Regions from separate parts of the Neobacillus sp. BP17 genome, predicted to be linked through region 3. Evidence: riboswitches for the same ligand, from Rfam matches in the RefSeq annotation. Region 3 holds a riboswitch; each other region holds the start of a gene.
The links. A riboswitch is a leader RNA that binds a small molecule or an ion and turns the genes downstream of it on or off. The one in region 3 is predicted to bind cobalamin.
Positions count from the first base shown of each region.

Region 1: another riboswitch for cobalamin. It lies ahead of metE (5-methyltetrahydropteroyltriglutamate--homocysteine S-methyltransferase); the one in region 3 lies ahead of AC4QJR_RS15070 (ribonucleoside-diphosphate reductase subunit alpha).
Region 2: another riboswitch for cobalamin. It lies ahead of AC4QJR_RS12460 ((2Fe-2S) ferredoxin domain-containing protein); the one in region 3 lies ahead of AC4QJR_RS15070 (ribonucleoside-diphosphate reductase subunit alpha).

Region 1 covers NZ_CM184198.1:422,569-425,752, reverse strand. The annotation lists gene metE (5-methyltetrahydropteroyltriglutamate--homocysteine S-methyltransferase) at 1-2,036, opposite strand, end outside; cobalamin riboswitch at 2,215-2,396, opposite strand; gene AC4QJR_RS02105 (pyridoxamine 5'-phosphate oxidase family protein) at 2,493-3,134, opposite strand.
Region 2 covers NZ_CM184198.1:2,568,675-2,571,858, reverse strand. The annotation lists gene cobJ (precorrin-3B C(17)-methyltransferase) at 1-1,536, opposite strand, end outside; gene AC4QJR_RS12460 ((2Fe-2S) ferredoxin domain-containing protein) at 1,590-1,973, opposite strand; cobalamin riboswitch at 2,102-2,286, opposite strand; cobalamin riboswitch at 2,468-2,658, opposite strand; partial or broken gene AC4QJR_RS12455 (transcriptional regulator) at 2,799-2,957, opposite strand; gene AC4QJR_RS12450 (hydroxysqualene dehydroxylase) at 3,124-3,184, opposite strand, start outside.
Region 3 covers NZ_CM184198.1:3,104,989-3,108,172, forward strand. The annotation lists gene AC4QJR_RS15070 (ribonucleoside-diphosphate reductase subunit alpha) at 1-1,798, opposite strand, end outside; cobalamin riboswitch at 1,933-2,132, opposite strand; gene AC4QJR_RS15075 (hypothetical protein) at 2,299-3,184, shown strand, end outside.

The sequences.
Region 1 (3,184 bases), 2.7 Mb from region 3:
ATCAACTCTCCATGACTTCTAGACGTTTCGATGGAAATAACATCTGCATCAAGGGCACGAATAGGCTCAATAAAGTCATTAAACTCGCAATAACACATATGGGTATGAATTTGCGTTTCATTTTTCACACTGGAGGTGGCTAACTTAAAGGCATTAACCGCCCACGCCAAATATTCCGACCATTTTTCTTTACGTAATGGCAATCCTTCACGCAATGCAGGTTCATCTACTTGAATTATCGCAATGCCTGCATCTTCTAACGCTTGAATCTCTTCTCTCAGCGCTAAGGCGAGTTGGCTGGCTACTTGTTCACGTGAAATATCATCACGGACAAAAGACCAATTTAAGATGGTGACAGGACCTGTTAACATCCCTTTCACATACTTAGACGTTAATTGCTGGGCCGCTTCTACCTCCTTCACGGTCATTGGAGCGACCCACTCGACATCACCAAAAATAATTGGTGGTTTTACGCAGCGTGAACCATAGGATACCACCCATGCCTTTTCTGTAAAAGCAAACCCTTCTAGTTTTTCTCCAAAATATCCAACCATATCCGTTCGCTCAAATTCACCATGGACGAAAACATCCAGTCCAATCTCTTCTTGAATTTGAATCCAACGAGCTGTTTCACCCTTCAAGAACGCTGCGTATTCAGCGTCGGTGAGTTCCTTTTTCCGCCAGGTTGTGCGTGTACGTTTTACTTGATCCGACTGAGGGAAACTGCCAATCGTTGTGGTTGGAAAATCTGGTAAATTTAATGCCACCTTCTGTAGAGGCTGGCGTTCATTAAATGTCAATGGACGGGCAAAATGTTCGGGTTTTACTTGTAATTCAAGCCCCTTCACCCGTGCATTTTTCCTCGCCTCATGCTGCACTAATGCTTGGGTTGCTTTCATACTTTGTGACACACTCTTATTTCCTGCCCACGCCTCGTCACACACATAGGCTGTTAACTGTGTCAGCTCTACAATTTTCTCATCAGCAAATGATAGAGCATTTTTTAAAGTGGCATCTAAGCGAGTTTCTGCCTTCGTTGTCACAGGTACATGCTGTAAACTACATGAAGACTGAATCCAAGCTTCTTTTACACCGCTTAATAATAAAATAGCTTTTATATTAAATGCTTTTTCAGCCAAATTCGCCCGCCAAATATCCCGTCCATTTACGATGCCAATTCCTAATACTTTGTCTTGTGGGAAGCCGTGTTTTCGAAGTGAAGCCATATTCTCTTCAGAACCATGGATGAAATCAAGTCCAATCCCCGCAACCGGTAAATGAGATAGCTCTTCATACACTGATAGTCCTTCAAAATAGGTTTGTAACATGATTCGGGCAGCTGGTACTTGTTCTGCTAATTGTTTGTAAATCTCCTGGACTAGTTTTACATCATCTGCTGTAAGTGAAAGGACCAAAGCGGGTTCTTCCACTTGAATCCACTGAGCACCTGCATTTACAAGTTGCTGCAATACTTGTGCATAGAGCGGCAGGAGTTTTAAAATAAACAATGCTTTCGATTTGGCATCGTATCCTTTCGCTAATTTCACAAAAGTAAAAGGACCGATTAAAGTAGGCTTTGTCATTAGACCTAATTCCTGTTTGGCTTCTAAGAAATAATCTAAGATGTAATTCTTCGTTAATCTTAATGACTGGCCTTCATACTCAGGAACGATGTAGTGATAGTTGGTGTTAAACCACTTTGTCATTTCACATGCTACTACATTCTTTCCCCCGCGTGCCATTGCGTAATAGGTTGATAGATTTACTTCATTGCCTGTCCACTGATAACGATTTGGAACCATTCCGAACATTGCCGCATGGTCTAGCATCCGGTCATAAAAGCTAAAATCCCCAACAGTTAGTAAATCCAAGCCTAATGAATGCTGTCGCTTCAAATTATTTAAGCGGATTGTTTTCATCTCTAAGCTAAATTGCTCCTCTGAGATCGCAGACTTCCAATAAGATTCTACACACCGTTTCCATTCCCGGTTATCACCAATGTATGGGTAACCAATTGCTGTACTGACTAAATTCATTTTCCTTCCTCCTTTTTATAGTTACAAAATTCCCAAATACAAAAAAGCCATCTCCGCAAAATGGAAATGGCTCTACAATCAAGTTAAAGTTATGTTTAAAAGACATGCAAAAACATTGATACTCATAACTCGCTTGTCGTACAAATGAAGGTCACCACCTATTTCCACGTAGGTATTTGGTGTGTACTGGAATTTGGCAGGTCTCCTGGCTTATCATCATCGTTCCTCACACCTTCCCGTCGTACAGACAGTGGTATTTGTGATTCACTCCGATTTACAGTTGCGGGACAGCGACGGAATTACACCGTTCTTCCCTTTTAAGCCAAGCCTTAGCTTGGCACCAATTCTTACACGATATGGAATTTTCACTTACTATAACATATTAATAATTTGAAGTACATAATTTTCCGAAAAATAACCAATATGATGCTATTTAAGAAAACTCTATATCTTCCTTTAATAGAGCTCGGTCCTATAATCTTCTTGAAGTACCTTTTCCAAATCCTTTTCTGACATATCGGGAATTTTGGTATGGTCTAAGAGGATTTTGGCTGCATTTGGAAGTGAATCCTTTTCACTCCATGTTTCTGGTTCCCAAAGGCCTGAACGTTTCATCGCTTTTGCACAATGAATAAAGCATTCCTCCACTTCAATGCAGATCCCTACTAAAGGTTTCTTCCCATGATGTGCCATTCGTTCAAGGAGGATGTCATCTTTCACCAGATACGCTTTTCCATTCACTCTTAACGTCTCTCCTAATCCAGGTATTAAAAAAAGAAGACCTGCCCTTGGATTGGATAAAATGTTACGCATTGTATCTATTCTTTTATTCCCTGGTCTTTCTGGAATAACGATATGCTTATCATCAAGTACAAGTGCAAACCCAGGCATGTCTCCACGAGGAGAAACATCACAATATCCGGAAGCATCAGAAGTAGAAATGACTAGAAAAGGTGAACGTGAAATAAAATCCTTACAATGATTGTCTATATAGGAAATCACCTTTTTTCTAACTAGTTCACTAGGTGCCCCCATAATTGAACGTAATTCATCCTCTGTTTCAATTTTATCTTTATGTGTAAGCATAGGTAGCGGCATTACTACACTCCCCTCTATCATTTTAGGTCTTTTACAGACAATACAACAAG
Region 2 (3,184 bases), 540 kb from region 3:
TTTATAGAAACGTTCATTTGGATAGGCCTTTTGTTTGTACGCTTGAACAATCCCCTCTATGACCCTGACAATTTGGTCCGGTGCAATCCCTTCCGCTGCGATTTGGCCAGGATGTGCGGTTCTTCCGGCTGTCTTGGCTCCTAAAAATAAATCAAACGCTCCCTTGCGGTAGACAATGCCAATATCCTCTTTTACCGCTCCATAACAGGCCATGCCGCAGCCATTCACACCCAGTTTCAATTCTTTGGGGAGTTCCATGCCGCCAAGCCTTTCCTGCAGCTCATCGGCATAAGGGATGGAATCCTTCTTTTCTCCATCACAAAAATCACAGGCTTTTACAGTTAATACGTCGCCAACAGGAGCAATCAAAAAGTTGGCCGCCGTAAGTTTTTCAATAATCTCATCAGGCTTAGAGGTTAAAATTTGCAGCTTCATATAATGGTCTTGTGTGTATTCCATGACCCCTTCTTCTCCAACGATTTCGGAAAGAATGACCATCTGACTCGCTGTAAATTTTTTATTGGCGACACCTGGGCTGACCGCTACCTCAAAAATAGATTGAAAGTCTTGCTTCACCATTAAACCTTGGGATGGTCCATCGTCCTCACCAAGGATCCTTTCCAAGGCTTCCTCAGCCAGCTCTCTTGGCGACTCTTTCACTGAGGTAGGGGTGACTAGTTTTTTGTTCACCAATGTTACATCTTCCGCTTGCTCCAGTGCCCATGGTTCAGCTTCCTTCTGCAGACGCTGATGTGGTTTCAACGGCTGTATTGCCTGATTTAATGTATACTTCCGTTGATAACCGCGCGGTGTGATAATCAAGCCATCGTAAAAAAATGTGGAAGAGTTACCAATTAAAACGGTGGTTAACATGCCAATTTCATGTTCTAGCATCTCTTGTAAATTGGTTAAGACGATTTTTTGACTATCACGGAAAGCACTCTTTACCAATCCTACAGGGGTGTCTGGGGAGCGATATTTTAGTAAGATTTTTTGTGCTTCCATGATCTGCCGTGTTCTTCTCCCGCTTTTTGGATTGTATAAGGCAATCACAAAATCAGCTTGAGCGGCCGCTTCGATTCGTTTCTCGATCAAGCTCCAAGGTGTCAAATGGTCACTTAAGCTGATCGTACAGGCATCATGCATGACCGGCGCGCCTAATAATGCAGCACAGGAGTTGATCGCGGAAATGCCAGGGACCACCTCCACTTCTACCCCTGAGTCTTTTTTCCAGCCTTTTTCAATTAGCACTTCGTAGACCAGTCCTGCCATTCCATATACACCGGCATCCCCGCTCGAAATGACGGCTACCGTGTAACCTAGCTCAGCTTGCTTCACAGCCTCCTGGGCACGGCTCACTTCTTCTGTCATACCTGTGCTGATGATTTGCTTTCCAGTTATTAATACCTTGATTAAATCAACGTAGGTTTTGTAGCCGATGATGATATCACTTTCTTGAATAGCTTCTTTTGCCCGTCCGGTAATATGTTTTTCATCACCAGGGCCAAAACCAATCACCAATAATTTGCCTTTCACACTATTACGCCACCTTCCAAATTTCCAAGCTAGACTCCAGCTACAATCCGCTGTTACATCTTTTCTTTATCCGCTTTTTGTACTCCTTCGACGCATTCCGACCCTTCTGGCTGCATGAATCCTGCTTCGGAATATTGATAGATCGCATGCTCCTGAAGGCAATGACCTTCCGCCAGATGACGCTTTACAATTGTAGTTCCCACTTCTGGGGTTACATTTTTATACCAAGTCCCGGACGGATAGACGATGGCAACGGGAGCGTCCTTACATCTCCCATTGCATCTCGTTCTTGTTGTATGTATGAGTGAATCTAAGTTTAAATTGATGATTTCATTCCGAATCGCTTGTGTTGCTTCCTCCCCACCCTTTCTCATACAGCTGCTGCCGTTGCAAATGAAAACATGGTGTTTCGTCCCTTGTAAATTCCAAGTAGTCATGTCACACTCTCCTTTTCGTTTTTTACGTAAAAAAAGCACCCCTATGGACATAGGGGTGCAGAATTTATACACACAAAAAAATAGCGATGTATGTTCAGCACTTCTACCTATGTTCCCGTAGGTTGATTGAAGCTCTTTAGGTATAGGCAGGTCTCCTGACTTAGGTTCATCATTCCTTTGCGTCTTCCCGAATTCCTTCAGTGACATTTGCAATGAACTCCCCATACAGTGGCGGGTACCGTGACGGATTTAAACCGTACTTCCCTTTTAAGCACATTTTTCTTTCATGTGCACCTATCCCTAATCTATTCAATTTTTTAAAGCTTGTTTCTTCTTAATCTACATCTAAACTATGAGACCTCAAAAAGATTTAGAATCAAACACAAAAAAATCCGTTCAACATTAGTTGAACGGATAAAACGTCAGCACAAAAAGAAAATATTAAATACTCCTTTTTGCCTAAACGTTCCATCTTCTCAACCCCCGAAGTAATCGAAACTAAAAAAGCTAAGACAGGTCTCCTGACTTGTGTTTCTCCCTACTCTAGACCCTTCCCGTATCGACAAAAAAATAATCGATTCAGTGGTTTGTCTATTTCGTCCACACTTACAGTTGCGGGGACAGTTCTGGTATTGCACCAGATTCCCTATTAAGCCCTAAAGGCATCTTAACTAATTGTTAACAAATTCATATGTAATTTTAAGAGATAATAATTATACTAGTCTAACAAATATAATATATCAAGTGCTTTTTTCATTCCCTTATTTTGTAATCCATGTTGGTCACCTCAGAAGAGCGATCTTGTCTGGTTTTTTTTAATAAGAATATTGACTCCTCTGTCATGACGCCAGCATAATGCATCATCTTGTTATTCACCGCTTCATTCACGGCAAAAATGTAGTCATTTATGGCTATGGCTTTTAAAGTGTCAAGCCTTCTATCTTGTTTGACTGCCTGCCAAAAGTCTGACTTTTCCCTGAAGATTGAGAAGATTATGAAACAAATTCTTAAATGACTCTAGAAGAATGTCTCATCATCTTCTGGAAAAAATTAGAATTTTAAAATGGTCTACAATACAAAAAGAAGCACACGTTCACGTTCCATGTACTTCCTTTAGTAATATGGTTGAATGCGTTGCGTTCAGGTTAGGCTACCAAAACCATCTAGACTGTTGGACTTTTCCCCAAGCATATTTACCTGCATTGAGGAGG
Region 3 (3,184 bases):
CACTAAACTGGCTATAAGCCCCCTTCTCCTTTGCCAGCTCCATTGACGAACTGATAGTATGGAACGCAATTTCCTCATACAAACGATCTGCATAATTAACCGCCTCACCAGATTCCCAGTACATCCCTTTTAATGCTAATAAGTGGTGCCAGCCAAATGTACCAAGCCCAACGGCTCTGTACTTTTTATTCGTAACCTGAGCCTGTCCAACCGTTATGGTATTTAAATCAATCACGTTATCGAGCATTCTTACCTGAATACGAATGAGACGTTCTAAGACATTCGCCGGTACTGCTTTTGCTAGATTAATAGAAGATAAATTGCAAACAACGAAATCTCCTGGTTTCCGAACAATCACGATATGCCCTTCATCATTCTGATATTCGTTCACAATCGTCGTTGCGGACATATTTTGAGCAATTTCTGTACAAAGATTACTGCAAAAAATGGAAGTTCGACCTTTACCCAATACATGCTTATTTGGATTTTGTCTGTTTACTTCATCACGATAAAACATGTACGGGGTGCCTGTCTCTAATTGAGCAACCATGATCCGTGTCATGATATCCATGGCACGGTAAGTTTTGCGAGGTAGAAGCGGGTTAGCTGCGGCCTCTTCATATTTTTCGGTAAAATATTTAACATCTGTTTCATCATAAAAGTCCTCTAGTCCAAGCGGATTCCCCTGTTCATCCTTCCAGCCCATCATTTGTTTTACTTGATGAGGACAAAATGTATGCCACTGTCCTATACTTCTACCGTGCTCATCTTTCACTTCCAACTTTTTCATAAAGAGGTCTGGTATGGAAACACCTGTGAAAATATCATGGGCTTTACGGCGTTCATCCCCATTATTTGTTTTCAAGTCAAGAAACCCGTTCATGATATCTTTATGGAACAAATCAAGGTACACAGCAATGGCCCCTTGACGCTGACCTAACTGATCAACACTGACAGCTGTATCATTTACCAATTTTATCCACGGAACCACACCAGATGAGTTTCCTTTAAATCTCTTAATATCGGAACCTAGGGCGCGAACTTTACCATAATAGATTCCAATTCCTCCGCCATCTTTACTTAACCGGGCAATATCCCAATTATTTAAATAAATGCCATCAAGTGAGTCATCTACTGTATCAATAAAGCAGGAAGAAAGCTGCCCAAAGCTTTTCCCCGCATTTGCAAGAGTCGGTGTGGCAACCGTCATATATAAATGACTTAATGCCCAATATGCCTCCTTCACAAGATGCAGGCGTTCAGTCATTTTTTCATCCTTCATGAGGGTCATTGCAATAATCATGAACCGTTCCTGGGGAAGTTCATAAACATTTCGATTATAATCTTGAGCAAGATAACGATCCGCTAGTAAAAATAACCCTATGTAATTAAATAATAAATCATGTTCTGGATTTATCTCTTTCGCCAGCTGGTCGATTTCATCCTTACTATATAAGTTTAAAAGATCATTAGAATAGATCCCTATATCTGTTAATTCTTTTATTAAGTTATAAAAATCTCCATATTTTAGAGAACGTTCATATCCGCGACTTTTTGCAGCCTTTCCATATAGTTCATTCAGATATAAACGGGCAGCGACAAATGTCCAATCCGGCTGGTCCATTGCGATTTGATTCACTGCATATACTAGAGCTTGTTGATTTGCTTCTAGTTCTGTTACATCAAGTTGACTTAGTTTGTTTCTAAGTTCCATTGTATTAATCTGATATTTCTCTGAAACTTGTTCTATAGATTCTAAAACGTAATTATGTTCAGATTGCAGTTCCTCAATTTTCATTTCATTTCCCCCTATAATAAAAAAATCCGCTCAACGGGAATTGAGCGGATGAAACGATAACATTACAAAAGGAAATAATTAACTATCCATGCCTCCTGTCGCCACCGTTCATCTTCTCAATCCCCGAAGAAGTTGAAACATCTTAAGAAAGACAGGTCTCCTGACTCATGCTTCTATCTACTTTGAACCCTTCCCATATAAGTACCTAATAGATTAGACAATCTTATACAGTGGTTTGTTCATTTCGTCAGCATTTACAGTTGCGGGGGCAGCTCTGGATTTACACCAGATTCCCTATTAAGCCACAATGGGCATCTTCTCTTAAGGCTAACACAATATATAGTTGTTTTTTTAAAAATAAAAACAATATGTAGTGAATCAATGTTATTAATAATAGTATAGTCTTTATGATATTTCAAGTCTATTATTTTTTTAAAATGAAACTAATTTGATTGAATATCCGTATATGAAGAAAGACCAAATTGAAAAGAGGCATTTTTATGGGGAACATTATTCTATTTACATTGATTATTGGGATAGCTGCTGCGCTTGTTCTAATACCAATTTTTAAACCTGAAAAGGAAAGTAAAAAAGAGGGAAAAACACTCAAAATCGGCGTGTTCATTGCACTTGTTTTGATACTCATGATAGCAGTGTTTGTATTCTATTATTTTACTAATTATGATAGAAATTTCACCTCGGTATGGCCGTTAGCTATTCTCCTAACCGCTGTTGGGGCCGTTCTTGCCAAAGGCACAGAAAGAGTACTTAAAGGAATTCTCTTCCTTGCAAGTCTAGGCCTTGGAATTTATTTCTTAATCGCATTTATCTTTAATGCTGATCAAAAGTATGAAGTTGCCAAGATGGATGAAAAGGTTGAAATTCAAACTTTTGATGAGAAAGAAACACCTGCCAGTGTTCCACCGCAGTTTGCACGCAATAAAATGAAAAAAGCGTTTGGACAAGTTCCGAACACAAGCTATTATGAGCTTGGGAACCTGCAAATTCAAAAGCTGAACGATGACTATGTATATATTGCACCTGTGGAGTTTTCCGGATTTTTTAAATGGTGGAAAGGAAACAGTACACCTGGTTACTTTACCTTAAGTGCAACGGATTCTAGTGCGAATCCTAAATTCATCAAATCAGAAATGATATTTACCCCTTCCTCTTATTTTAATAAAAATATTGAGCGGCATATTCGTATGAAATATCCGAAGAAAATTTTCTTTGGCGGTGTTCAATTAGAAATTGACGAGAATGGAAAACCCTTTTACATCCGTACTTATGGGAAGTTTATTTCCGCCCGAAATGGATTTACAGCTAAAGGTCTGGTTGTCGTCGATTCTAAGAATGGTGCAATGAAAGATTATCCATTAGCAGATG